Regions from separate parts of the Streptomyces sp. NPDC058470 genome, predicted to be linked through region 1. Evidence: riboswitches for the same ligand, from Rfam matches in the RefSeq annotation. Region 1 holds a riboswitch; each other region holds the start of a gene.
The links. Region 1 has a riboswitch for cyclic di-AMP ahead of ACFWP7_RS05615 (M23 family metallopeptidase). Riboswitches for the same ligand answer to the same signal wherever they lie in the genome.
Positions count from the first base shown of each region.

Region 1 (7,060 bases):
TCGAGCTCGCCTTCCTCGACCGCCCTGTTCACGGCGTACAGCCGCCCCGTGAAGCCCGCGGCGCGGAGGTTGGTGAGGACGCTGCGGCCCACGCCGCCTGGCGTGCGGCCGGCGCCGATGACGGCGACCGAGCCGGGCGCGAGCAGCCGGTGCACGGACCTGGCCTCGGCACGCTGCTCCCGCGCGCGCTGCACGGCGAGCGACCGGTCGGTGGGTTCGAGGTCGAACTCCAGGCGTACGACGCCGTCCTCGAAGTGGCGCTTCTGCTGGTACCCGGCGTCCGTGAACACCTTGATCATCTTGTTGTTGGCCGGGAGCACCTCCGCCGCGAACCGGCGGATGTCCCGCTCGCGGGCCACGGCCGCGATGTGTTCGAGGAGGGCGGAGGCGACACCGCGCCCCTGGTGGGCGTCCTGGACGAGGAAGGCGACCTCGGCCTCGTCGGCTGGGGCGGAGGCGGGCCGTCCGTCGGCGTTGATGCGGTCGTACCGTACGGTGGCGATGAAATCGCCGCCCACCGTGGCCGCGAGTCCCACCCGGTCCACGAAGTCGTGGTGGGTGAAGCGGCGGACGTCCTTTGCGGACAGGCGCGGATACGGCGCGAAGAAGCGGTAGTACTTCGACTCGTCGGAGACCTGCTCGTAGAAGCTGACCAGGCGGTCGGCGTCGTCGACGGTGATGGGTCTGATCCGTGCGGTCCCGCCGTCGCGCAGCACCACGTCCGCCTCCCAGTGGGCGGGGTACTCGTGCCGGTCCGACGAGGTCTGCATGCGCCCCAGAGTACGGCTCGCGTACGACAACGGAGCGAGGCAGTCTTGGGGGAACCGAAGCCGGATCCAGGCCGGTATCCGGCGCCGGCCGGGGGCGGGTGCGCAGGGTTTTGTCACCCTCTGACCCGCTCCCGGCACGCTTCACCTTATGGGACACTGGTCTAGACAACCTGAGACATCTGAAGGGCAGCATCACATGGCTGAGCGCCGCGTCAACGTCGGCTGGGCCGAGGGTCTCCACGCCCGCCCCGCCTCCATCTTCGTCCGGGCCGTCACGGCCTCCGGCGTCCCCGTGACGATCGCCAAGGCGGACGGGAACCCCTCCAACGCGGCCTCCATGCTCGCGGTCCTCGGCCTGGGCGCCCAGGGCGGCGAGGAGATCGTCCTCGCCTCCGACGCCGAGGGTGCGGACGCCGCGCTCGACCGACTGGCGAAGCTGGTCTCCGAGGGGCTTGAGGAGCTTCCGGAGACCGTCTGAGATTCGGCGCCGGCGCCTGGCGCTTCGATGGCCGCGTCCATCGCTGCGCCGGCGGTGTCCATCACTGCGGCGGTGTCCATCGCCGCAGTGATGTCCATCGCCGCGGTGGCGGCGTCCATCACTTCGATGGCGCTTTTCATCGCTCCAAAACGCCGGAAAGGGCCCGCCCGAATTATCGGGTGGGCCCTTCGCATTTCCCTTGTGCGGGCAGCATAAATAATCTCCCGCGAATTACTTCTCTTTGTATACGGCGCTCATGTTAATGCCGCAGGCCCGTCATGTTTACGGGATGTTGCGAAGTTCTCACACGGTCCGGGCGGTCGGCTCCGCCGGGAAAGCGGAGGCGGTGCGCGACCATCGCGCGTTCGGTGTGCAGGGCCGTGATCGCCCGCGCCCGCTCACTGTCGCCGCGCGCGACGGCGTCCACGATCCCGCCGTGCTCCGCCCAGGACTCCGCCGGGTTGGCCGGTGCCTCGACCGCGTACATCCAGGCGATCTTGTGCCGCAGCTGGGCGAGCGTGGAGGTCAGCGCGGGGCTGCCGGAGGCCTGCGCGAGGGTCTCGTGGAACCAGCCGCCCAGCGAGCGCAGATCCTCGCTGTTGCCCCTCCGCGCCCGCTCCTGACCCAGCCTGACCAGGCCTCGGAGCACCTTGAGGTGCGCCTCGGTGCGACGCTGCGCGGCCCGTGCGGCGCCCAGCGGCTCCAGGAGCATGCGCATCTCCAGCAGGTCAGCGGCCTCCTGCTCGGTCGGCTCCGCGACGCACGCGCCCGCGTGCCGCCTGGTGACCACGAAGCCCTCGGCCTCCAGGGTGCGCAGCGCCTCGCGTACGGGGACGCGCGAGACGCCGTAGCGGCGCGCCAGCAGTTCCTCGGTGAGCCGGCTGCCACGCTCGTAGACACCCGCGACGATGTCGTCGCGGATCGCTGTGCATACCGAGTGCGCAGGAACACGCATACCGGACCTCCGCTTTAATCCCCGTGAAACGCCGTCGATTGGCGCTTGTTCAGTGACTCTATTGCAGAGACTCGGAATTTCCGATGGCGGACCGAAATCCATGGATATTTTTTGGACAGGTAGTCGTTCGAAACGGTTCGAAACGACAAGGTCCCGGCTCGTTCGGGCCGGGACCTTGTGAAGTACCTATGCGAGTGATCGGACGTTCACACGCCGCGCCCGTGTCAAACGTTCACGCCGTGCGAGCGGAGGTATGCGACGGGGTCGATGTCCGAGCCGTACTCGGCGGTCGTGCGGGCCTCGAAGTGGAGGTGCGGCCCGGTGGTGTTGCCGGTGGCCCCGGAGAGGCCTATCTGCTGCCCCGGGGTGACCGTCTGGCCCACCGAGACACCGATGGACGACAGGTGGCCGTACATCGTGTAGGTACCGTCGTTCATCCTGAGGACGATCTGGTTGCCGTAGGCGCCGCCCCAGCCGGCCGTGACGACCGTGCCGGAGCCGACCGCGTGGACCGAGGTCCCGGACGCGGCGTGGAAGTCGACGCCGGTGTGACTGCCGGACGACCAGAGGCTGCCGCCGGTCTTGTAGCCGGTGGAGATGTACGAGCCGGTGATCGGCGCGACGAAGGTGTTGAGGCGCTTGCGCTCGGCCGCGCGGGCGGCGCGTTCCTTGGCCTCGCGCTCCTCCTCGGCCTTCTTCTCGGCGGCCGCATCGGCCTTCTTCTGCGCGGCGGCCTCGTCGGCGGCCTGCTGCTGGGCGGCGGCCTGCGCGTCGATCTGGTCGGCGATCGAGTCACCGATCTCGACGGCCTGGGTCAGACCGGTCTGCTCGACGGAGTTGTCCGCGGCGAGCGCCGGGGCGGCCAGGGTGCCGAGGACACCGGTCGTGGTGAGCGCCGCGACGCCGAGGGCGTTCGTGGTCGTGCGCTTCACGCGGCCCGGGCGACGGTGCCTGCCTGTGCCACAGGTGAACGCCATGTAGGGGCTGATCCTTTCCTTCCTTCTCGCCTACCGGGTTAGCTGACGGGTTCGGAGCAGGAAGGTCTCCTACGGACCACCTCCGAAGAGGGCGTCCGATTCACCCCAGGGACTACGTATGGGTCCCCGGCTCCCCTGGCTCGCGCCGTACGGGGACTCGGCGATGACTGTCCGGTGCCGCGGGCGCGGCGCACTGCCTGACGAACAGCCGGACCGACGCTAAACGGGACATCTTTCAATCAACAAACGGATCACGCCTTTTGTAGCGCATGCCACAGGGCAGACAGGCAACCTCCCTATCAATACGGACAAATGGGGGCCCAGGAGACTCTGTGGTCTCCTGGGCCCCCAGGGGAGCTGCTGTTCTACTCCGCCGGAACGACGCTCACTTCACCGATTCCGAGGGCCTTGACGGGCTCCTCGATCTGCGCGGCGTCGCCCACCAGGACGGTGACCAGACGGTCCACGGGGAAGGCGCTCACGGCGGCGGCGGTGGCCTCCACCGTGCCGGTGGCGGCGAGCTGCCGGTACAGCGTCGCCTGGTAGTCGTCCGGCAGATGCTGCTCGACCTGGTCGGCCAGCGTGCCCGCGACGGCCGCCGCCGTCTCGAACTTGAGGGGCGCCACGCCCACCAGGTTCTGTACGGCGACATCACGCTCGGCGTCCGTCAGGCCCTCTGCGGCAAGAGTCCGCAGCACCTTCCAGAGGTCGTCGAGCGCGGGGCCGGTGTTCGGGGTGTCCACGGAGCCGCTGATGGCGAGCATCGCGATGCCCGTACCGTCCGGGGCCGAGCGCAGCACCTGGCCGAACGCCCGCACACCGTAGGTGTAACCCTTTTCCTCGCGCAGGACGCGGTCCAGGCGCGAGGTGAGGGTGCCGCCGAGGCAGTACGTGCCGAGGACCTGGGCGGGCCACACACGCTCGTGCCGGTCGGCGCCGACACGGCCGATGAGCAGCTGGGTCTGGACGGCGCCGGGGCGGTCCACGATGACGACCCGGCCGGTGTCGTCGGCGGTCGCCGGCGGCACGGGGAGCGGCTCGGCGGACGAGCCGGTCCAAGCGCCGAGCGTGTCGGCGAGCAGCGCGTCGAGGTCGACTCCGGTGAGGTCGCCGACGATCACCGCGGTGGCCGTGGCGGGGCGCACATGCTTCTCGTAGAAGGCGCGTACGCCTGCCGAGTCGATCGCCGTGACCGTCTCCTCGGTGCCCTGGCGCGGGCGCGACATGCGCGATGTGGCCGGGAACAGCTCCTTGGAGAGCTCCTTCGCGGCGCGGCGGCCCGGGTTGGCGGTCTCGTGCGGGATCTCGTCCAGTCGATTGCGCACCAGCCGCTCGACCTCGCTGTCGGCGAACGCCGGTGCCCTCAGGGCGTCGGCGAGCAGATCGAGCGCCTTGGAGAGGCGTGATACGGGGACTTCGAGCGACAGACGTACGCCGGGGTGGTCGGCGTACGCGTCGAGCGTGGCGCCGCAGCGCTCCAGCTCTGCGGCGAACTCCTCGGCGGAGAGCTTGTCGGTGCCTTCGGAGAAGGCCCGCGCCATGATCGTGGCGATACCGTCGAGGCCCGCGGGCTCGGCATCCAGCGGCGCGGCGAGCAGCACCTCCACGGCGACGACCTGCTGGCCGGGGCGGTGGCAGCGCAGCACGGTCAGGCCGTTGCCCAGGGTGCCCCTGTCCGGTGCGGGAAAGGCCCACGGCCTGGCCTCGCCGGCCTGTGGCTGGGGGTGGAACTCCATGGTGGCGAGCTCGGTCACTTCGCCGCCTCCTCGTCGGTGTCTTCAGCGTCTTCGGCGTCTTCAGCGGCGATCGGTTCGTAGACGAGCACCGCGCGGTTGTCGGGGCGCAGGCGGGACTTGGCGACCTCCTGGACCTCCTCGGCGGTGATGTCCAGGACGCGCTGTACGGCGGTCAGGGCGAGCTGTGGGTCGCCGAACAGGACGGCGTATCGGCACAGTTCGTCGGCGCGGCCCGCGACCGTGCCGAGCCGGTCCAGCCACTCGCGCTCCAACTGGGCCTGGGCGCGCTCCATCTCCTCGGCGGTGGGGCCCTCCTCGGCGAACCGGGCGAGCTCCTCGTCCACGGCGGCCTCGATGACGGGGATCTCGAAGTCACCGGAGGTTTTCACGTCGAGCCACCCCAGGGAGGGCGCTCCGGCGAGCCGCAGCAGGCCGAACCCGGCCGCCACGGCGGTGCGGTCGCGGCGTACGAGCCGGTTGTAGAGCCGGGACGACTCGCCGCCGCCGAGGACGGTGAGCGCCAGGTCGGCCGCGTCACTCGCGCGCGTGCCGTCCTCCGGAAGCCGGTAGGCGGCCATCAACGCGCGTGAGGGGACCTCTTCTTCAAGGACCTCGCGCAGTTCCTCGCCGATGGTGTCCGGCAGGGCGCCGTCACGCGGCGCGGGCTTGCCGTCGTGCCCGGCGATCGAGCCGAAGTACCTCTCGACCCAGGCGAGGGTCTGCTCGGGGTCGATGTCCCCGACGACCGACAGCACCGCGTTGTTGGGCGCGTAGTAAGTGCGGAAGAACGCGCGGGCGTCCTCCAGGGTGGCCGCGTCCAGGTCGGCCATCGACCCGATCGGCGTGTGGTGGTACGGGTGACCCTCGGGGTACGCGAGCGCGGTCAGCTTCTCGAACGCGGTCCCGTAGGGGACGTTGTCGTAGCGCTGGCGCCGCTCGTTCTTGACGACGTCCCGCTGGTTCTCCATGGACTCCTCGTCGAGCGCGGCGAGCAGCGAGCCCATGCGGTCGGCCTCCAGCCAGAGGGCGAGCTCCAGCTGGTGCGTGGGCATGGTCTCGAAGTAGTTGGTGCGCTCGAAGCTGGTGGTGCCGTTCAGCGAACCACCGGCTCCCTGGACCAGCTCGAAGTGGCCGTTGCCCTTCACCTGGCCCGAGCCCTGGAACATCAGGTGCTCGAAGAGGTGGGCGAGGCCGGTACGCCCCTTGACCTCGTGGCGCGAGCCGACGTCGTACCAGAGGCACACCGCGGCGACCGGGGTCAGGTGGTCCTCGGAGAGCACCACGCGCAGGCCGTTGGCCAGGCGGTGCTCGGTCGCTGTCAGCCCGCCGGAGCCTGCCTCAGCTGTGGCCGTGTGACCCATGGGCATGTACGTCCCTTCGATCGCGGAAAACTACGGATTTCCTGTCGGTCCTGCCACTGTATGCAAGCGTGCGGACAGCTGGCGAAGTTCCCGCACCTCGTACGCCGAGAGCGAGAATCGGCGTACGGATCTCGTACGGGGAGAGGGGCGGACGCGTACCGCTCCCGTACGCCCGGAGCTCGGCTCGGATACGGCGAAAGCCCCTCTGATCGGCCCGCAAAGACCCTCAACAGACGGGTCGTGGTCCGCGTTGTCAGTGGCGCGGTCCACAATGGTGCGCGTCAGAACCCGCTCATGCCCCGGCAGAGACTGTGAAGGAGCCGCAGCAGCGATGGCCCGCCGCAGCACGAAGACCCCGCGACCCGATGACAACGCCGACTTCGAGGAGCGCATCCTCGACATCGACGTCGTCGACGAGATGCAGGGCTCCTTCCTCGAGTACGCGTACTCGGTCATCTACTCCCGAGCCCTGCCGGACGCCCGCGACGGCCTCAAGCCGGTGCACCGTCGCATCGTCTATCAGATGAACGAGATGGGCCTGCGCCCCGACCGTGGCTATGTGAAGTGCGCCCGCGTCGTCGGCGAAGTCATGGGTAAGCTCCACCCGCACGGCGACGCGTCGATCTACGACGCGTTGGTGCGCCTGGCCCAGCCCTTCTCGATGCGCCTGCCTCTGGTCGACGGCCACGGCAACTTCGGTTCGCTCGGCAACGACGACCCGCCGGCCGCGATGCGTTACACCGAGTGCCGGATGGCCGACGCCACGTCACTCATGACCGAGTC
Region 1 is NZ_JBHXMF010000005.1:134,121-141,180, forward strand. Features, by position in the region: gene ACFWP7_RS05600 (GNAT family N-acetyltransferase) at 1-770, opposite strand, end outside; gene ACFWP7_RS05605 (HPr family phosphocarrier protein) at 967-1,248, shown strand; gene ACFWP7_RS05610 (GntR family transcriptional regulator) at 1,508-2,203, opposite strand; gene ACFWP7_RS05615 (M23 family metallopeptidase) at 2,428-3,180, opposite strand; cyclic di-AMP (ydaO/yuaA leader) riboswitch at 3,193-3,353, opposite strand; gene ACFWP7_RS05620 (M16 family metallopeptidase) at 3,546-4,934, opposite strand; gene ACFWP7_RS05625 (M16 family metallopeptidase) at 4,931-6,283, opposite strand; gene ACFWP7_RS05630 (DNA topoisomerase (ATP-hydrolyzing) subunit A) at 6,609-7,060, shown strand, end outside.

Region 2 (7,060 bases), on a different contig from region 1:
GGCAGGCCGCGTCGGCAGCGGCCGTGCTGCTGGCGGGCGGCACGCCGGGAAAACGGTTCGCCCTGCCGGGTGCCCGCGTCCTGATCCACCAGCCGTCGTTTCCCGAGCCGATCCAGGGGCAGGCTTCTGATCTGGCCATCCGGGCCGAGGAGTTGACGCGTACTCGGAGGATGCTGGAGGAGATGCTCGTGCGGCACACAGGTCAGAGTCCGGAGCGAGTCGCCGCGGACATCGAACGGGACAAGATCCTGGACGCGCCGGCGGCGCTGGCGTACGGACTGATCGACGGGGTCATCCCGAGCCGCAAGGCTCCTCTGCCCACACCCGGCGCGAGGTGAGCGGCCGATGGTCCCACCCGAACTACCCCCGCTGCCCGCGCTGACGCGCGCGGAAGCCGAGTTGATAGACCGTTACCTGGACGTGGTCGACCTGCTCGGCCGCATCAACCCGGCCCGCCCCGGTGACACCTACCGAGGCCTGAGGGCCGCTCAGGCGCTGGTGGCCAAGGCGACGGCGCTGCGGGACGCCCTCACGCTGATGCATCAGCGGGGCGAGAGCGAGGTGCACGCCCCGACCCTGGCACAGGCGCTGCGCGTCCTGGACGGCGAGCGGCGGGCGGCCCGCGTCGCCCTGCCGCCCGTTGTCGAGAATTGACGCAGCCGCGCAGGTCGGTTGACGCATCCGCCCCCAGGCCGCGGCACACGCCGGTCCCTTGACGCACCCACCCCGGGGTCGCCACACACGCCGGTCCCCTGACGCACCCACCCCCGGGGCCACCGCACACACCGGTCCGTTGACGCACCCACCCCCGGGGCCGCCACACACGCCGGCCCGTTGACGCACCCACGCCCCCGGGGCCGCCACACACGCCGGCCCGTTGACGCACCCACGCCCCCGGGCCGCCGTACACGCCCCTCCGCGAGGCGTCCGGCCCGGGCTTCAAACGGCCCGAATGGTGTACCCCCGGTTGGCGTAGACGCGGGTCATTCCTACGGCGCGGAGAAGTTGCGCAACGCGCGTAGCGTCGATGCGTATCTGAGCCCTCCGTTGCTGGTACGGGCGTCGTCGGACCTCTGGACACTCGCTCGAACGGCCGCGTGTCCACCCGAACGGGTGAGTGGTGAGTAAGCCCACAAATCACCGATTCCGCTCGGATTTTCCGACATCGATGCGTGAAGATCCCTTCCGACGACAAGCCCCCGCCGCACCGGCGGGGCGGTCCGGGCGGACGCCGAGTCCTGCCGCCGCCCGGATGACCGGTCGACAGATGTGCATCGGCAGGAGTGGAGGACCCAGCACGACGGGCCGCCGGAGAGATCCGGGCGGTCCTTGGGGTGAAGCCGCACCACGCGGCCGGGCTACTTCGCCAGCCCGAATCCGACAGGTCATCCTTCACAGGCGGTTGACGAAGGGTTGCGCATGACTGCGCTCAATCGTGTCCCGTCGCTGTGGACGAGGGCCGGGACGGCCTCGGCTCTCACCATCGCCGCCGTGGGCGGCAGCCTCGTGGTCCCGGGCGTCGCATCCGACGCCGAGGCGGCCACCCTGGCGACGAAGGCACTTCACGTCGCGGCTTCCAAGAAGGGCTCCCCGTACAAGTACGGGGCCGCTGGGCCGCGCCGCTTCGACTGCTCCGGGCTCACGCTCTACTCGTACAAGAAGGCGGGCAAGAAGCTGCCTCGTACGGCCGCGGCGCAGTACAACAAGACGCACCATGTCTCCGCCTCGAAACGCAAGGCCGGAGACCTGGTGTTCTTCCACTCGGGCCGGAGCGTGTACCACGTCGGCATCTATGCCGGGAAGGGAAAGATCTGGCACTCCCCGAAGTCGGGGGAGGTCGTGAAGCTCCAGAAGATCTGGACGAAGAGCGTCTGGTACGGGCGGGTCAGCTGACCCGTCCGTGGGGGGTGGCGGCGCACGCCGCCACCCCCTACGGGACGTGAAACAGGGCTTGAAACGGGACGGACCGGTTACTCGTCCACCATGGTGGAACAACGCCCCCGCACGGAGCGCGACGAGAAGCCGCTGGAGCGCGCCGACCGCAATTTCGCCGAGCTCCTCCAGGAACTGCGGGTCACCCAGACCGGCGTGCAGATCCTCTTCGCCTTCCTGCTGACGTTGGCCTTCACCCAGCGCTTCCCGTCGCTCGACACGACACAGCGGGCCATCTACGTCACGACGCTGCTGCTCGCGTTCCTGGCCGCCGCCCTCTTCACGGCGCCCGCCGCCCTGCACCGGGCGCTGTTCCAGCAGAACGCCAAACCCGCCATCGTGCGGGTCGCCTCCTCGCTGACCCACGTCGGCCTGTACGTGTTGATGCTGGCGTTCACCGGATCGGTGCTTCTCGTCGTCGACGTGACGTTGGGGCGCGGCGCCGGGATCGCCGCGGGCGCGGGAACTCTGGCTGTCTGTCTGATGCTGTGGGGCGTCCTGCCCCGGCTGGTGCGGCGCTACGTCACGTCCGCCACCGAGGGCCGAGGAGAAGGATCGGACCCCGCAGAGTGAGCACAGTGCCACTGCCCGTCTCCACGGCCCTCAGGACTCCTGTGGCCCCCCGGCTGTCACCACCGGCTCGGCCGGCGCCGTCCAGGGCAGTTCGATGGAGATGGTCTTGCCGCCTTCACGGGTGGGCCGGACGGTAAGCCTGCCGCCGCACTCCGCGGTCAGCCAGCGGATGATCACCATGCCGCGCCCGTTGTCCTGCTGGACGGCGGCGGGCAGTCGCTTGGGGAATCGCGGGTGGCTGTCGGTGACGCCGAGGCGCAGGTGTTCGTCCCGGTCGAGGCGGACGTCCACTCTGAAGGTGGGTGATTGCCCGAAAGTGTGCTGAACGGCGTTGGTGGCCAGTTCGGACACGATCAGGCGTACGGTGTCGGCGACTTCGGAGTCACTCGGCAGGCCCCATTCCGCCAGCACTTCGGCGACGAATTTCCGGGCCGCGGAGACCGAGGCTGGATCGCTCGGCAGAGTGACGGATGCTTCCTGGTGGTCTGCCATGGCGCGGTCGTCCCTTTCCCACGGGACCGGGGTCCGACACGGAGCGGATGGTTCGAGTACGGTCCCGGACTGGTGCTTCGCGCCAGACTGCCATTACCAGGCCTGTCACGGGTGCGATCCACCGAGATATGCATATATCTGTCGCTCGAAGCGGTGAACTCTGCGACGGAGGACCGTATTTGGGCGGCCCGGAAGGAGTAAGGAGTACGGCCATGCAGAACGGTCCCGCAGTACGCCGCCGCAAGCTCGGTGCCGAGCTGCGCTCGCTGCGCGTCGGCGCGGGTCTCACCAGCGGCGAGGCGGCCCGCCTCCTGGGCTGGCACCAGTCGAAGGTGAGCCGGATCGAGACCGGCACCAGCGGCGTCAAACCCCCCGACGTGGAACGGCTCCTGGACGCGTACGCCGTCGAGGAACCCGAGTTACGGGATCTCCTGGTCGTACTGGCGGGCGCTGAGGGCGACGGACGGCACCACTGGTGGCACGCCTACCGGGGTGTCCTGCCCCCGACGTACCGCGATTTCATCAGTCTGGAGTCCCAGGCCAGCGGAATGCGCACGCTGGAGACGTCCGTGGTGCCGGGGTTGCTGCAGACACCCGAGTACGCCCGTGCGGTGACGCAGGCCGCCGTAGGGGGACTTGAGGACGGCAAGCTCGACACGCTGGTCGAGGTGCGCCTGGCCCGGCAGGACGTGCTGCGTTCGAATCCGCCGCTGAAACTGAGCGCTGTTCTGGACGAGGCGGTGCTGCGCCGGGATGTCGGCGGCCCGGAGGTCATGGCTCGCCAGCTGCACCGGCTGCGGGAGGCCGCCACCCTGCCCCAAGTGCGGCTTCAGGTTCTGCCGTTCGGCGCCGGGGCTCACATCGGAGTCACAGGACCTTTCGTTATCTTCTCCTTTCCGAACACATCTGATCTGGATGTAGTTGTTCTAGACCACTTGACGAGTAGCCTCTATCTCGAACGGAAAGAAGACCTAGAGGCCTACAGCGAGGCCTTCAACGCCCTTCAGATCCAAGCCCTTTCGCCCGAGGACTCATTGGATTACATCGCCGTGATAGGTGACGGCGCGTAAGGAGGCACCATGTCTGCACTGCCTCGGTACGTACCTTCCAGTACTTCTCTGCACGACGTGCGCTGGCTGCGCAGCAGCCGTAGTACGGGAATGAACAACTGCGTCGAGACGGCCCGGCCGGGACCAGGACCCTGGTCCGGACTCGTGGCCGTCCGCGATTCCAAGAACACGGCAGGTCCCGCCCTGCTGTTCACCCCTGCCACCTGGGAGGGATTCATCGCCGGACTGAGCTGACCGTCATCGGACCGCGCTGGCCGTCGTCGGAGCGGACCGAGCGTCATCGCGCCGGACCGAGCATCATCGGGTTGCGCCGATCACCCGTACCGCGTGCTCGATCTGTACGTCGGTGAGGTCCGCGCGTGCGGTCAGCCTCAGCCGGGAGATGCCGTCGGGCACGGACGGTGGGCGGAAGCAGCCGACAGCGAGCCCCGCCTCGCGGCAGTCGGCGGCCCACCGCACGGCCCGTTCGGGGGACGGCGCACGCACGGAGACGACGGCGGCGTCCGGTCGTACCGCTTCCAGGCCTTCGGCCGTCAGGCCGCTGTGGAGCGCCGTCGCGACCGCGCGGGCCCGTGCCGCACGCTCCGGCTCGCGGCGCAGCAGTCGCAGCGCCGCGAGGGCCGCGCCCGCCGCCGCGGGCGCGAGACCGGTGTCGAAGATGAAGGTGCGCGCCGCGTTGACCAGGTGGTCGATCACCGGTGCGGGGCCGAGGACGGCGCCGCCCTGGCTGCCCAGCGCCTTGGACAGCGTGACCGTCACGACGACGTCCGGGGCGCCCGCGAGGCCCGCCGCCTGCGGAGCGCCCCGGCCGCCGTCGCCGAGCACGCCGAGTCCGTGCGCGTCGTCGACGATCAGCCCGGCCTCGAACTCCCGGCAGGCGGTGGCGAGATCGGCCAGCGGCGCCGCGTCCCCGTCCACCGAGAACACCGCGTCGGAGACGGCGACGGCGGGTCCCTTGTGGGTGCCGAGCGCCTTGCGTACGGCCTCGGGGTCGGTGTGCGCCACGACCTGTGTGGTGCCACGGGCCAGTCGGCAGCCGTCGATCAGCGATGCGTGGTTGCCCGCGTCCGAGACGACGAGGGAGCCGTGCGGCGCGAGCGCGGTGACGGCGGCGAGGTTGGCCGCGTATCCGGAGGAGAAGACGAGCGCGGACTCGAAGCCGCAGAAGTCGGCCAACTCGCGTTCGAGTTCGCCGTGGAGCTCGGTGGTGCCGGTGACGAGCCGGGAACCGGTGGCTCCGCCTCCCCATGTCCGCGCGGCGGCCCCGGCGGCCTCGGTGATCTCCGGGTGGCGGGCGAGTCCGAGGTAGTCGTTGCTCGCGAGATCGAGCAGGGGGGAGTCGGCGGGGCGCGGGCGCAGGGTGCGGACGAGTCCGGCCCGACGGCGCGCCTGAGCCTGCTCGTCGATCCAGCCGAACGCCATGGGTCCTCCTCCGGACCGGAGGGACGGGAGTTGTGCCACCGGTGTTCGTGCGAGCCGTGGTTTCTGTATGCCGCGGTTCTTTGTGGGCCGTGGCTTTTGTAGGCAGTGCACAGACCCTAGCGGCCGTCCCAGCCACCCAGGATGTGGCAATACCCACACCTGGTTTTATCAAGCAAGGAGAAGCACCAGGTCAGAGCGACTATCACACCCTAGATCTAAGATCGCTTCTCACGGCCGCGTCCAGGGAAGCCAACTTGCCGAGTGCGTCACGAGCCGCCCCAAGGGCCGTGGCATCACCTTCCAGCGCACCAAGACCTGGAAGGAATCGCCCGACCCCGAGCGTGACGCCAAGCTCGACCGCATCGAGCACGTGAAGGGACGCTTCCCGGACCGAGTGTTCGCCTTCGACGAGTTCGGGCCGCTGGGGATCCGGCCCACCGCGGGCTCCTGCTGGGCGAAGCAGGGCAAGCACGACCGCCTGCCGGCGATGTACTACCGCACCCATGGCGTCACCTACTTCCACGGCTGCTACTCCGTCGGCGACGACCAGCTGTGGGGCGTCAACCGCCGCCGCAAAGGCACCGCCAACACCCTGGCCGCGCTGAAGTCGATCCGCGCCGCCTGCCCCGACGGCGCCCCGATCTACATCATCCTGGACAACCTCTCCGCCCACACCGGCGCGGACATCCGCCGCTGGGCGAAGAAGAACAAGGTTGAGCTGTACTTCACCCCGACCTACGCCTCCTGGGCCAACCCGATCGAGGCCCACTTCGGCCCGCTGCGGCAGTTCACCCTGGCCAACTCCCACCATCGCAGCCATCCCGCGCAGACCCGGGCTCTGCACCGCTACCTGCGCTGGCGCAATGCCAACGCCCGCCATCCCGACGTACTCGCCGCACAACGCCGAGAGCATGCCCGCATCCGCAGCGAGAAGGGCATCCGCTGGGGCGGACGTGCCAGATGCCCGGCGGCGTGAAGGATCGACAACCGGCGCAGCCCACTCCCACCACACGGACCGCAAGGAGCTCTGCATGGACCACAAAGACGTCGACGCCGCCGTGGCAGAGATGCTGCGAGTACTCGGCCCCCATACCGCCGAGGACTGGACGGTGCCAGCGGGGCCACTCCAATGGACTTGCTGGCAAACAGCAGCCCACATCGGCCACGACCTGCTGGCCTACGCAGGGCAGCTGGCAGCACAGCCCACCGACGCCTACCTTCCCATCGACCTGAACGTTCGCCCCACTGCCTCGCCCGCCGAAGTACTCCAGGCCGTCACCGCCTGCGGCGGACTGCTCAGCAGCGCCCTGGCCACAGCCAACCCGACCCTGAGGGCCTGGCACTGGGGCCCGTGCGACCCCGAAGGGTTCGCCGCGATGGGCGTCGCCGAAATCCTGCTGCACGCCTACGACATCACGCAGGGACTGTCCGTGAACTGGCTGCCACCAGCACCACTGAGCGCAGCAGTACTCAACCGGCTCTTCCCCGCCGCCCCGCCCGGAGACCCCACTCAGGTACTCCTCTGGTGCACCGGCCGCGGAGAACTCGACGGCCTCCCTCGCCAAACCTCA
Region 2 is NZ_JBHXMF010000008.1:105,663-112,722, reverse strand. Features, by position in the region: gene ACFWP7_RS08435 (ATP-dependent Clp protease proteolytic subunit) at 1-338, shown strand, start outside; gene ACFWP7_RS08430 (hypothetical protein) at 346-654, shown strand; cyclic di-AMP (ydaO/yuaA leader) riboswitch at 1,252-1,416, shown strand; gene ACFWP7_RS08425 (C40 family peptidase) at 1,420-1,893, shown strand; gene ACFWP7_RS08420 (DUF6328 family protein) at 1,984-2,505, shown strand; gene ACFWP7_RS08415 (ATP-binding protein) at 2,536-2,997, opposite strand; gene ACFWP7_RS08410 (helix-turn-helix domain-containing protein) at 3,210-4,067, shown strand; gene ACFWP7_RS08405 (DUF397 domain-containing protein) at 4,077-4,301, shown strand; gene ACFWP7_RS08400 (8-amino-7-oxononanoate synthase) at 4,365-5,489, opposite strand; partial or broken gene ACFWP7_RS08395 (IS630 family transposase) at 5,776-6,465, shown strand; gene ACFWP7_RS08390 (maleylpyruvate isomerase N-terminal domain-containing protein) at 6,521-7,060, shown strand, end outside.
Region 2: another riboswitch for cyclic di-AMP. It lies ahead of ACFWP7_RS08425 (C40 family peptidase); the one in region 1 lies ahead of ACFWP7_RS05615 (M23 family metallopeptidase).

Region 3 (7,060 bases), on a different contig from region 1:
CTCGCCGTGGTCGGAGGCGCGGATGAGCCCGGAGATGAGGTCTTCGCCGGGGCCGAGTGTGTCCGAGAGCGCCTCCCGCTTGCGCTGGATCAGCTCGGCGAGATAACTGCGCATCTTCTTCACGGACCGCCCGACACCGCCCCTGGGCCCACCGCCGTGCCGGATCATCATCCCCGCCCAGTCCCGGAAGTCGTCCTGGTCCTCGCGGGGGACGCCGAGTAGGTCGCAGATGGCGTAGATGGGGAGGGGGAAGGCGAACTCGTGAATGAGGTCGGCGCTTCCGGTATGCGCAAACTGATCGATGAGCTGGTCGGTCAACTCTTGGACTCTGGGCTCGAATTCGGCCACCCGGCGGGGTGTGAACGCCTTGGAGACGAGTCGGCGGAGCCGCGTGTGGTCCGGCGGGTCGATGTTGAGCAGATGGGTCATGAGGTTGGCGCTGCGCTCGCCGGGGATGCCCGTCTTGCTCTTGCCGTGGGCGTCTTCGGAATGGTGGGCGGGATTCTTCGAGAGCCGCTGGTCGGCGAGAGCCTCCTTGGCGTCCGCGTACCGGGTGATCAGCCAGGCCTCCACCCCACTGGGGAGCGTGGTTTGGTGCACGGGCGAATGCTCGCGGAGCCACGCGTAGGCAGGGTAGGGGTCGGTGGCGAACTCCCAGGTGAAGAGTTCGGGTTTGTTATGGGGGGCGTTCACGGGCTGACGGTACCGGGCGCCGTGTTGCGCGGGTGAGATCGCCGAATTGTGCAATTTCCCTTCAACTGCACAGAGTGACAGGGAAAGTTCCCCAAAACGGCACCGGCCCCAGCGCGCTTGCATCAGCGCAAAGGAGCCGGAACCTTCCCGCCGGTGCTCGAACACCCCGGGGACGGAACAGTCTCGGAGGACTGAACACGCCCACTGTGGTGCGCCCATGCCTTGCCGCCCCGGCGTCCGTGGTCCGTGGTGTGGTCGCTGAGGACACGGGGGCGCGGCGGTAGCCAAACCCAGTGCCGGGTCTGCGGCCGACTCATTTCGTGACACTCCGTGGCCCTGCACACCTCACCGAATTCGGCTTACCCCGCCTCCCCGCGCCGGGGAGGCCGGACCACCCGCCTCCCGACCTCCAACTCGCAAGGGATTCCGCCGATTTGCACTGACGCGGGGGGCGCATTATACGTGGATTGCGTACGATTCCAGTGGAGTTCACGGCTCCGCTCCAGTTGTCCGCCGGGTGGGCCTGAGGCGGTTCGGGGGCTGCGGAAAGCTGACGATCCATCAACATTGTGATCTTCACGTGATCTACGCTGCATCGACTTGTGACAAGCGTTCGCGTGCGGATACGTTCGACGAACAGCGCGGATCATGCGTCGCAGACGTCGGCTGGCGTCGCCGTATGTCGCTGTAGTCACCTGCTGTCACATGAAAGGGCTTCCGCATGCTCTCCGGGAACGGTCGCCATCGTCGCCCCCGTCAGGCCCCGGCTCTCCTTGTCGCGGCAGGAGTGACCGGATCGGCGATCGCGATCCCGTTGCTCGGTGCCGCGAGTGCGAGTGCGGCCGACACCACTACTTGGGACCGCGTCGCGGAGTGCGAGACGGGTGCCGCCTGGAGCGACAACGCCGGTGACGGGTACTACGGCGGGCTGCATGTGACCCAGTGGGACTGGGAGAACTACGGCGGCCTCGAGTACGCCCCGAGCGCCGACCAGGCCAGCCGCTCGCAGCAGATAGCCGTCGCCGAGAAGATCCTCGACGGCCGGGGGCTCGTCGCCTGGCCCACCTGCGGACCCCTCTCCGGGCTCAGCAAGGACTCCGCCTCGGTGGAGGTCGACACGGGCGTGGTGGACGACTCACCGTCGGCCACGCCCGGTTCCGCGGACCCGTCCGCATCGTCCAGCCCTTCCCCGTCCGCATCGTCCAGCCCCTCCCCGTCCGGCTCGCCCTCCGCGGACGCAACCGAGGACACCGGAAACCCCACCAACTCCGACGCTCCGGAGGTGGAGGCGAGTGCGGACGCGAGCGCCGACCCAAGTGCCACGAAAAGTGATGAATCGGATAAGTCCGCCCCGGCCGACGATTCTTCGAGTGCGCCCGAGGATGAGGCGACCGCCGGGCGTCACCGTGGTGACACCGCCACCGAGGGTGCGACCGACGGCCGTACGGACGACGCCACCTCCGGACGGCACGCCTCACGTGACTCCGACACGGCCCGCGCCGTCGTCGACGGCTCCTATGTCGTCCAGGCCGGCGACAGCCTCTCGGTCATCGCCGACGCCCTTGGCCTCGACGGCGGATGGACCCAGCTGTACGACGAGAACAAGGAGACGGTCGGCGCCGACGCGGACCTCATCCTCCCCGGTCAGAGCCTGGCAGTTGGTGCTGAATAGGGTGAAAAGCAGCGGGAGTTCGCGTCATGGTTCGCCATAGAATGTCCAGTTTGGCGAGAATGAGAGATGGATCTCAGACCCCCTGATCGTCTTTGATATTCCGCCGATCGCCTGCCTACGGTCGTGACCGCTCGCCACAGTGAGCCCCGACGGTCGCAACGCCGAATCCTGCCAGCGGCCGTACGGGAACAGTCGTCGCGTCAAGCGCCGTAGGCAGGAGCGGGGGACCCAAGGTAAGCGCCGCGCCCGGTAGTTGACCGGGAGTGGCTTGGGGTGAAGCCGTGCATCGAAGGGTGCGCGACCGGGCACTCACCCGCCCGAACCCGACAGCTCACCTCGTAGGCGTCGGTGAGGGGATCACTTCATGCTGCGTTCGTGCAAGGGCAAGCACCGTCGCCCGTCCAAAGTCACCCGTATCGCCACGCTCGCCGGAGTGACCGGCGTCGCCGTCGCCGCTCCGCTGATGGCGGCCGGCACCGCCTCCGCCGCCACCACCTCCGAGTGGGACACCGTCGCCCAGTGCGAGTCCGGTGGCAACTGGTCCATCAACACCGGCAACGGCTACTACGGCGGCCTGCAGTTCTCCTCCTCCACCTGGTCCGCGTACGGCGGCAGCTCGTACGCCTCCACCGCCGACCAGGCCTCCAAGTCCCAGCAGATATCCGTCGCCGAGAAGGTTCTCGCCGCGCAGGGCAAGGGCGCCTGGCCGACCTGCGGCACGGGCCTGTCGAACGCCGCGAACGACGCCGGCAGCACCACCCCTTCGCAGCCGAGCACGCCGAGCACGCCGAGCACGCCGAGTGCACCGAGCTCGGGGACCGACGAGCAGCGTGCCTCGCGTTCCTCGGAGCGGGAGACCGCCAAGAAGGAGACCGTCGAGACCCCGACCGGTAAGACGGTCAAGAAGGGTGACGGTGAGTACAAGGTGAAGAAGGACGACACCCTCAGCGAGATCGCCGAGGCGAAGAACGTCAAGGGCGGCTGGCAGAAGCTGTTCGAGCTGAACAAGGACATCATCGACGACGCGGACTTCATCTACCCGGGTCAGCAGCTGCACCTCAGCTGACGGCCCGGGTCGCCGGCCGACGGCGGTCGGCCGGCGACTGACAGGCAGCTCGCGGTTGAACCACAGCCCGCTCCCATACGTGGTCTCCATACTGAAGGCCTCGTGTGGGTCACCCCCGTCCCCCACGGGCTCCCCGCTCCGGTGCGTGTTCCCCCGTACGCACCGGGGCGGGGCTTTTCATTTCCGGCACCGGTCCCGGCGACGCCACCCTCTTCCCCACCTTTTTGTTCCGTTCGGGAACAATATGTGCTCTCAGTTCTGCACAAGAGGGGGTAGACCGGCTGGCCGATCCCTCGGAGCCGGTTAGGCTCATCTACGCGGGGCTGCCACAGTCCCGCGTACCCGCGTCACATTCCTGAAGGAGATGCTCGTGCCGTCCATCGACGTCGTCGTAGCCCGGGAAATCCTCGACTCGCGAGGGAACCCCACCGTCGAGGTCGAGGTCGGCCTCGATGACGGCAGCACCGGTCGTGCCGCCGTCCCGTCCGGCGCCTCCACCGGAGCCTTCGAGGCCATCGAGCTGCGTGACGGTGACCCCAACCGTTACGGCGGTAAGGGTGTCGAGAAGGCCGTCCTCGCCGTCATCGAGCAGATCGGCCCGGAGCTCGTCGGTTACGACGCCACCGAGCAGCGCCTGATCGACCAGGCGATGTTCGACCTGGACGCCACCGACAACAAGGGCTCGCTCGGCGCCAACGCCATCCTCGGCGTCTCCCTCGCCGTCGCGCACGCCGCCTCCGAGGCCAGCGACCTGCCCCTCTTCCGCTACCTGGGCGGCCCGAACGCGCACCTGCTGCCCGTCCCGATGATGAACATCCTGAACGGCGGGTCGCACGCCGACTCGAACGTGGACATCCAGGAGTTCATGATCGCCCCGATCGGTGCGGAGTCCTTCTCCGAGGCGCTGCGCTGGGGCGCCGAGGTCTACCACACCCTCAAGAAGGTGCTGAAGACCAAGGGCCTGTCCACCGGCCTCGGCGACGAGGGCGGCTTCGCCCCGAACCTGGAGTCCAACCGCGCCGCGCTCGACCTCATCATCGAGGCCATCAAGCAGGCCGGTTACATCCCCGGCGAGCAGATCGGGCTCGCGCTCGACGTCGCCGCGTCCGAGTTCTACAAGGACGGCAAGTACGAGTTCGAGGGCAAGTCCCGCTCGGCCGCCGAGATGACCGAGTACTACGAGGAGCTCGTCTCCGCGTACCCGCTGGTCTCCATCGAGGACCCGCTGTACGAGGACGACTGGGCCGGCTGGAAGGTCATCACCGACAAGCTGGGCGACAAGGTCCAGATCGTCGGCGACGACCTCTTCGTCACCAACCCGGAGCGGCTGGCCCGCGGCATCGAGGAGGGCTCCGCGAACGCCCTGCTCGTCAAGGTCAACCAGATCGGCTCGCTGACCGAGACCCTGGACGCCGTCGAGATGGCGCAGCGCAACGGCTTCAAGTGCATGATGTCCCACCGCTCCGGCGAGACCGAGGACACCACCATCGCCGACCTTGCCGTCGCGGTGAACTGCGGTCAGATCAAAACCGGCGCCCCGGCCCGCTCGGACCGCGTCGCCAAGTACAACCAGCTGCTGCGCATCGAGGAGATCCTCGACGACGCCGCGGTGTACGCCGGCCGTAGCGCGTTCCCCCGCTTCAAGGGCTGAGCCGGGCCTCGTAGGAAGCGTCGTACGTACGTCCCCGTACTCGGTCCCGTACCGTGTGCGGGGACGTACGCACGTGCTGGCAGGGACGTATCGGGGAGGCGGGATACATGGCCGTGAAGGACCGGGACCGGTTCTCCACCGCGACCAGGCTGAAGCTGCTCGGCGAGCAGACGGCGGCCCGGGTCTACCGCTCCCAGACCAAGCGGCAGGCCCGCCGCTCGCGGCTCACCGGGCGGGCGGCGCTCCTCGCCCTTGTCCTGTGCTCGCTGGTGGTGGCCCTCGCGTACCCGATAAGGCAGTACGTGTCCCAGCGCGCCGAGGTCTCCGACCTGGTGCGGGAGCGGGAGCAGGCCCGCGCGCGGGTCGAGCAGTTGCGTGACCTCAAGGCGCGCTGGCAGGACGACGCGTACGCGGAGCAGCAGATCCGGGACCGGCTGCACTATGTGATGCCGGGGGAGACCGGCTACATCGTGATCGACCCGGACGCGGCGAAGCAGTCCCGCGTCGACCAGGGGGCGGCCGACCGTCCCTGGTACGCGAACGTGTGGGACGGCGTGGACAGAGCCGACGCCACCGACCGGTGAACGAACCGATCGACCAGTTCACCGGTGGGCCGCTGACCGACCGGCTGGCTGAATCGGCGGACCGACCGGACCGACCGGACCGACCGGACCGATCGACTGACTGAATCGATCGACTGACTGAATCGGCAGACCGGCCGATTGACCGTTTGACTGACTGACCGTTTGGCTGACTGACCGTTTGACCGGCTGACCAGAAAGACATGTGACTCACGGCATGGAAACGCCACCGCCGCCCACCCCGCGCACCGAGCCGACCGACGCGGATGTCGAGGCCTTCAAGCAGCAGCTGGGGCGACCGCCGCGCGGGTTGCGCGCGATCGCGCACCGCTGTCCCTGCGGTCAGCCGGACGTGGTGGAGACGGCGCCCCGACTTCCCGACGGGACGCCGTTCCCGACGACGTACTACCTCACGTGCCCGCGTGCCGCCTCCGCGATCGGCACCTTGGAGGCCAACGGGGTCATGAAGGAGATGACGGACCGGCTGGCGAGCGATCCCGAGCTGGCCGCCGCGTATCGCGCCGCTCACGAGGACTACATCGCCCGGCGTGACTCCATCGAGGTCCTGGAGGGCTTCCCCAGTGCGGGCGGCATGCCGGACCGGGTGAAGTGCCTGCATGTGCTGGTGGGCCACTCGCTGGCGGCGGGGCCCGGCGTGAACCCGCTGGGCGACGAGGCCATCGCGATGCTGCCGGAGTGGTGGCGCAAGGGGGCCTGTGTGGTCCCGTCACCCGAGACGCATCAGCCCGGCACCCACCCCTCCCTCGCCGAAGAGGAGGCCGCCAAGTGACCCGTGTCGCCGCCGTCGACTGCGGTACGAACTCCATCCGCCTGCTCGTCGCCGACGCGGACCCGGCGACGGGGGAACTCGTCGACCTGGACCGGCGTATGACGATCGTCCGGCTCGGCCAGGGCGTCGACCGGACCGGGCGGCTCGCCCCCGAGGCGCTGGAGCGGACCTTCGCCGCCTGCCGCGAGTACGCGGCGGCCATCAAGGAACACGGCGCTCAGCGGGTGCGGTTCGTGGCGACCTCGGCTTCCCGTGACGCCGAGAACCGGGACGAGTTCGTGCGCGGGGTGCTGGACATCCTGGGCGTGGAGCCCGAGGTCGTCACCGGTGACCGGGAGGCGGAGTTCTCCTTCACCGGCGCGACCAAGGAGCTGACCGGCCGGGACGACCTCGCCAGGCCGTACCTGGTCGTGGACATCGGCGGCGGTTCCACGGAGTTCGTCGTGGGCGACGACCAGGTGCGTGCCGCCGCGTCCGTCGACATCGGCTGTGTACGGATGACCGAGCGCCACCTCGTGCACGACGGCAAGGTCAGTGACCCGCCGACGGCCGCCGAGGTCGAGGCGATCCGTGCCGACATCGAGGCGGCCCTGGATCTCGCCGAGCG
Region 3 is NZ_JBHXMF010000027.1:16,030-23,089, forward strand. Features, by position in the region: gene ACFWP7_RS20705 (cytochrome P450) at 1-693, opposite strand, end outside; gene ACFWP7_RS20710 (transglycosylase family protein) at 1,415-2,365, shown strand; cyclic di-AMP (ydaO/yuaA leader) riboswitch at 2,561-2,725, shown strand; gene ACFWP7_RS20715 (transglycosylase family protein) at 2,730-3,431, shown strand; gene eno (phosphopyruvate hydratase) at 3,796-5,082, shown strand; gene ACFWP7_RS20725 (septum formation initiator family protein) at 5,190-5,666, shown strand; gene ACFWP7_RS20730 (DUF501 domain-containing protein) at 5,881-6,453, shown strand; gene ACFWP7_RS20735 (exopolyphosphatase) at 6,450-7,060, shown strand, end outside.
Region 3: another riboswitch for cyclic di-AMP. It lies ahead of ACFWP7_RS20715 (transglycosylase family protein); the one in region 1 lies ahead of ACFWP7_RS05615 (M23 family metallopeptidase).

Region 4 (7,060 bases), on a different contig from region 1:
CGGCGGCCTGGGCATGTCGTCGGGCACCGCCGCCTCGGTGTCGGCCGCGTACGGAACGCTCGTCTATCTGGTCTCGGTCGCCGGTGGCTGGCTCGCCGACCGGATGCTCGGCTCGTACCGCGCGGTCCTGTGGGGCGGCATCCTGATCGCCTGCGGCCACTACTCCATGGCGGTCCCGACGGGCACCATGACCTGGGTCGGCCTCGGCCTGATCAGCGCCGGCACCGGCCTGCTCAAGCCCAACGTCGCCACCATGGTCGGCAAGCTCTACCGCACCGAGGACGAGCGCCGTGACGCCGGGTTCGCCCTCTACTACATGTCGATCAACATCGGCGCCTTCGCGGGCCCGCTCGTCACCGCCTGGCTCGGCGACCACCGGGGCTGGCACTGGGGTTTCTCGGCGGCGGCGGTCGGCATGACGTTCGGCCTGATCCAGTACGTCGCCGGCCGCCGTCACCTGGCCGGACGCAAGCACGCGGCGGAATTCGCCCTCGCCCCCGACGCGATGCGCCGCACGGTCCTGCTGATCGTCCTCGGCCTCCTCGCGGCGGCCGTACTCGCGACCCTCCTCGCCCTGGCCGGCTATCTGACGATGGGCCGCTTCGTCGACCTGCTCACCCTCATCTCGGTGATCGCGCCGGTCGTCTACTTCGCGGTGATGTTCAGGAGCCCCCGCGTGACGGACGCCGAACGCGGCCACCTGCGCCCGTACGTCGTCCTCTTCCTCGCCTCGACCGTCTTCAACTTCATCCTCTTCCAGGCGTACTCGACGATGATGCTGCTCGCCGCGTCGAACGCCGAGAGCAGGATCCTCGGCTACGACTTCCCGGCCGGCTGGTACGCCTCCGCGCTCGGCGCCTTCGAGGTCGCCCTCGCGCCCGTGGTCGCCGCGCTGTGGGTCCGGATGGGCCGCAAGCAGCCGCACGCCTCCAACAAGATCGCGATCGGGGTCGTGCTCGGCGGCCTGTCCTTCCTGCTGATCGTGCTGCCGACCAGCGGCCACAGCAGCGACGACTACCTGATGTCGGCCTGGTGGATCGTCGGCTCGTACCTGCTGCTCGGCCTCGGCGACATCCTCCTCGAAACGTCCGGCATGTCCGCCACCACCAAGCTCGCCCCCGTCGCCTTCTCCAGCCAGACGATGTCCCTCTGGTTCCTGTCCCTCGCGCTCGCCAACGGCATCCAGGCCCAGACCGTGAAGCTCTACGACGACGTCTCCAAGCCGGCCTACTTCGGCGTCAACGGCGCGATCGCGGTGGCCGCGGGCCTCGCCGTGATGGCACTCGCACCCTGGCTGCGCCGCACGATGTACCCCGTCCACTGAAACCACCGGGATCACGCATGCACATCCGTACGTCCTTCCCCTACGAGACCGCTCACGAGGACGTCCTCATCCCCCTCCCGGACGGCACGCGGCTGTACGCCCGCATCTGGCGCCCCCTGACCGACGAGCCCGTACCGGCGCTCCTCGAATACCTCCCGTACCGCCTCACCGACTGGACCGCGCCGCGCGACTGGCAGCGCCATCCCTGGTACGCCGGTCACGGCTACGCCTCCGTCCGCGTGGACGTCCGCGGCCACGGCAACTCGGAGGGCATGCCGACGGACGAGTACTCGGAGGTGGAGCTGGCCGACGGCGTGGAGGTGGTCAACTGGCTTGCGTCCCAGCCCTGGTGCTCGGGCAAGGTCGGCATGTTCGGGATCTCCTGGGGAGGCTTCAACTCCCTCCAGATCGCGGCCCTCGCACCCGAGCCGCTCAAGGCGGTCGTCACGGTCTGCTCGACGGACGACCGCTACGACAACGACGTGCACTACATGGGCGGTTCCGTCCTTGCCGTCGACATGCACGCCTGGGCGGCCACCATGCTCGCCTTCGTCGCCCGCCCGCCGGACCCGGTGCACGTCGGCGAGGTGATGTGGCACGACCTGTGGGTGAAACGCCTGGCGGCGGTGGAGCCGTACCTCCACACCTGGCTGTCCCACCAGACCCGGAACGCGTACTGGAAGCACGCCAGCGTCTGCGAGGACTACGGCGCCATCCAAGCCGCCGTCCTCGCGGTGGGCGGCTGGCACGACCCGTACCGCGACACGGTGTTGCGGCTGGTCGAGAACCTGCCACCGGATCGCGTACGAGGTCTCATCGGCCCCTGGTCGCACCAGTACCCCGACAGAGGCCTGCCGCCGGGCCCCGCGATCGGCTTCCTCCAGGAGACCCTGCGCTGGTGGGACCACTGGCTGCGCGACGGGGACACCGGCATCATGTCGGAACCGCTCCTGCGCTCCTACGTCATGGACTCGCACCGTCCGGCAACGGTGTACGACACCTTGCCGGGCCGCTGGGTGGGCGACGGGGCCTGGCCGTCCCCCTCCGTGACACCCATCTCGTACGGCCTCCGGGGCGCACCGGTGCTGGTCCGCTCCCCGCAGCACACGGGGGTCGACGCGGGCCGCTTCTTCCCCTTCGGGAACGACGCGGATCTGCCGCCGGACCAGCGGGAGGAGGACGGTCGGTCGGCGTGCTTCGAGTTCGAAGTCCCGGAGGAGACATGGGTGTTGGGCCGTCCGAAGGTGCGGTTGCGGCTGACGTCGGAGGCTGAGCGCGGCCAAGTGATCGCCCGGCTCTGCGACATGGCCCCCGACGGCTCCTCCACCCTCGTCACCCGAGGCGTACTGAACCTGTCGGCGCGCCATGGCCGTGACCGGGCGGTTCCCTGGAATCCGGGCTCCACGGAGGACGTGGTCTTCGAGCTGAACGGCATCGGTTACTCGTTCCCGCCCGGTCACCGGATCCGCCTCGCGGTCTCCTCCGCGTACTGGCCCTGGATCTGGCCCCAGCCGGGCTCGGAGGCGGGCTTCACCCTGGACCCTGCGGGCAGCGCGCTCGAACTCCCCGTACGGGCAAGGCAGTCGGCGTTCCCGATCGCCTTCGAGGAGCCGGAGGAGTCCGAACCCCTGGGAGTGGTCGTACCGGCGACCCTGGACGAACCCCGCCCCGAACGCCTCGTCGTGCGCGATGTGGCCAAGGGCGAGTGGCGCCTCGAAGTCGACCCCCGTTACGGCGGCACCCGCGTCTATCCCGACGGCCTCGAATTCACGGAGGACGCGCTGGAGACGTACACGATCAACGAGTCGGATCCGCTGTCGGCCCGCACGCGCTCGACGTGGTCGATCCGTCTGCACCGCCCGGAGTTGGCCTGGGACGCGAGGGTCGAGACCCGCTCCGAAATCACCTGCGACGGCGATGACTTCATCACCTCGAACGAGGTGATCTGCCGGGACGGGGACGAGGTGGTTTTCCACCGGACGTGGGAGAAGAGGATCCCGCGGACGGCGGGGTAGGGCGGTGGTCGGCAGCCCTCACAGGTTGCCCGTATTGCACCTTGATTGCCTGCGGTGCCGCTTTGTTCATGCTTGGTCGCGTGAAATGGGTCACGTCCGGACAAGATCGACGTCTCGGCCCGCCTCGGAATGCCTCGCAATTGCCCATTCGCGAAAGGTAAGTTGAGTTTCATATTCCGGACACAATCGGGCGATTCACCCTGTTCTATGTGCAGGCGAAAGCGATCTACGACGTCAAATCGGGCCTTGTTCCAGACATGTGCTCTCGCATACGTTCACGTCGATCCAGGCGGAACGCCGAATCCTGCCGCCGCCCGGAACCCCACCCATCCACACGCTCACGGCAGGAGCGGGGGACCCAGGTAAGCCGCCGTTCCGGACACCGGAACGGCTAGGGGTGAAGCCGCACCCACCCATGCGGCCGGGCAGCTCCCGCCCGAACCCGACAGCTCACCTCGCAGGCGCCGGAGAGGAATTTCGTCATGCCCGCACGAGGCAAGCACCGCCGCCCCAGGACCAGCCACCTCACCCGCGGCATGGTCGCCGCCGGAACGGGCGGAGCCGCCCTCGCACTCCCCCTGGTGAGCGCGACCGGCGCGCACGCCGCCACCGCGACCAGCGTCCCGGCTCAGGCAACCGCCGCGACGAAGGCCGCTCCGGCCGCCGTCCCCGACGTCAAGCTCGTCACGTACAAGGTCGTCTCGGGCGACACCCTGTCCAAGATCGCGCGGGAGCACACCAAGGACGCCGGCTGGCAGGCGCTCTACAAGGCCAACGCCGCGGTCATCGGCTCCGACCCGGCGCTGCTTCGCCCGGGCACCACTCTGACCGTGGGCACGACGAAAACCACCCAGACGTCCACGAAGTCCGCGCAGTCGACCGCTTCGACCACCAAGTCCGCGGCGGCTCCCGCGACCTACAGCAACGATCTCGACGGCTGGATCAAGGAATCCCTGGCCGTCATGGCCCAGTCCGGGATTCCGGGCACCTACGACGGCATCTACCGCAACATCATCCGCGAGTCCGCGGGCAACCCCGCCGCCATCAACAACTGGGACTCCAACGCCGCCGCAGGCACCCCCTCCAAGGGCCTTCTCCAGGTCATCGACCCGACCTTCGCCGCCTACCACGTGGCCGGCACGTCGATGGACCCCTACGACCCGGTCGCGAACATCACGGCGGCCTGCAACTACGCCGCGGCGAAGTACGGCTCGATCGACAACGTCAACGGGGCCTACTGACGGGGCAGTTCGGACCTATGACTGTGGGTGGGGTCTGCCCCGGGCAAGCGGGCACCCAGGGCAGACACACCGCCGACCGGGCAGCCGTACCGACAGCCGCCCGCCAACCGGGCAGGCGCATCGACAACCGGGCACAGGCACCCGCCAAGAGCAGACGCACCGACAACCGGGCCGGACATCCGAGCCGGACACCCAGGGCCGCTACCCGAAGAGCCGCTCCAACACCACCGCGATCCCGTCCTCCTCGTTCGACAGCGTCACCTCGTCCGCCATCGCCTTCAGTTCCGGGTGGGCATTGGCCATGGCCACGCCCCGCGCGGCCCAGTCGAACATCGGGATGTCGTTGGGCATGTCGCCGAAAGCGATGGTGGCGGAGGAGGTGAGGCCGAGGTGACGGGCGGCGAGGGCCAGGCCCGTCGCCTTGGTCACGCCGCATGGCTGGAGTTCGACCGTCCCCGGCCCCGACATGGTGACGGTCGCCAGCGAACCGGCCACCGCACGCGCCGTCATCGCCAACTCGTCGTCGGACAAGGAGGGGTGACGGAGCAACACCTTGCTGATCGGTTCCGCCCACAGGTCGTCTCGCCGCTGCACCCGCACCGCCGGGAGCGTCGGATGCGGCATCACATACCCCGGCTCGATGAGCGTGAGCCCGTCCACCCCGTCCTGGTCCACGGCCGCGTAGACCTGCCCGACCTCCGCCTCGATCTTGCCGAGCGCCGTCTCGGCCAGCTCCCTGTCCAGGGCCACCGACCACAGCAGACGGTCCGCCCCCGCGTCGTACAACTGTGCCCCCTGCCCGCACACCGCCAGCCCCTGGCTGCCGAGTTCGTCGAGCAGCGGCCGCACTCTCGGCGCGGGCCGACCCGTCACCACGAGATGCCGGGCACCCTCGGACGTGGCCTTCGCCAACGCGGCCCGCGACCGTTCGGAGAGCGTGTCGTCGCCGCGCAGCAGCGTTCCGTCCAGGTCGGTGGCGATAAGTGAATATGCAGTCGGAGCGGCCATGATCCGAAGAATACGGATCGAACGACACATCGGCCCGGCGTGAACCGGACGACGTCCGGTATCCCGTCAGCAACGCCGTTCACCGCACGGGGATGACAAGCGCCACGAGCGGCACGAAGTCCAGACGGCCGCCCTCCGGATCGCAGTGGGCAGCGCAACTCGACACAGCCGAACGAGACTTATAGGGCTTTACGAACCCTCCAGTCGCGGCCCCACCAAGTTCACCCCCCGTAACGTGTTCCGCGACCAAGCAGAACGCACGTCCCGCATGGCGAGTAGGCCCCCGCAAGCCACGAGAGCGAGGCAGCACCCGATGCCCCCCTTCGACGTCCCCGAAGGCGATCCCTTCGGCCCCCACAACCTGCCGTACGGGGTGTTCTCCTTGAACGCCCGCACCGCGAACGACCCGGCCGCCCCCACCGGTCGAACCGTCGGCGTCCGCCTCGGCGACCACGTACTCGACGCGGGCGCGGCAGCCCGGGCACTCGGCTCCCCGTACGCGGAACTGCTCGCCCGACCGACCCTGAACCCCCTCCTCTCAGCGGGCCGCACCGCCTGGTCCGACGTCCGCCGCGCCCTGACCGCGTGGGTGACGGTCCCGGCTCACCGCGAGACGCTCGAACCCCACCTCCACCCCCTCTCCGAGGTGACCCTGCACCTCCCCTTCGAGGTCGCGGACTACGTCGACTTCTACGCCTCCGAGAACCACGCCCGGAACGTGGGCCAGATCTTCCGCCCCGACGCGGCCGACTCCCTCACCCCCAACTGGAAGCACCTGCCCATCGGCTATCACGGCAGGTCCGGCACGGTCGTGGTGTCAGGAACGGACGTGGTACGCCCGTCGGGCCAGCGCAAGGCACCCACGGACGCGGCCCCCGTCTTCGGCCCCTCCACCCGTCTGGACATCGAGGCGGAGGTCGGCTTCGTGGTCGGCGCTCCCTCGGCCATGGGCACCCCCGTCCCCCTCTCCGCCTTCCGCGACCACGTCTTCGGCCTCTGCCTCCTCAACGACTGGTCGGCGCGCGACATCCAGGCCTGGGAGTACGTCCCCCTCGGCCCCTTCCTGGGCAAGTCATTCGCCACCTCGGTGTCCGCGTGGATCACCCCGCTCGACGCCCTGACCGACGCCCGGGTCGCACCCCCCTCACGCACACACCCCGTCCTCCCCTACCTGGACGACTCCGACGACGAACCCGGCGGCTACGACCTCCACATCTCCGTCGCCATCAACGGCCACGTCGTCTCCGAGCCCCCCTTCTCCACCATGTACTGGACGGCCGCCCAACAACTGGCCCACATGACGATCAACGGCGCCTCCCTCCGCACAGGCGACCTCTACGGCTCCGGAACGGTGAGCGGCCCCTCCGACTCCGAACGCGGCTCCCTCCTGGAACTCACCTGGAACGGCCGAGACACCCTCGACCTCCCCACCGGCAAGCGCACCTTCCTGGAGGACGGCGACGAGGTAACGC
Region 4 is NZ_JBHXMF010000002.1:15,590-22,649, forward strand. Features, by position in the region: gene ACFWP7_RS01450 (peptide MFS transporter) at 1-1,324, shown strand, start outside; gene ACFWP7_RS01455 (CocE/NonD family hydrolase) at 1,342-3,339, shown strand; cyclic di-AMP (ydaO/yuaA leader) riboswitch at 3,665-3,818, shown strand; gene ACFWP7_RS01460 (LysM peptidoglycan-binding domain-containing protein) at 3,822-4,580, shown strand; gene ACFWP7_RS01465 (HAD family hydrolase) at 4,782-5,588, opposite strand; gene fahA (fumarylacetoacetase) at 5,902-7,060, shown strand, end outside.
Region 4: another riboswitch for cyclic di-AMP. It lies ahead of ACFWP7_RS01460 (LysM peptidoglycan-binding domain-containing protein); the one in region 1 lies ahead of ACFWP7_RS05615 (M23 family metallopeptidase).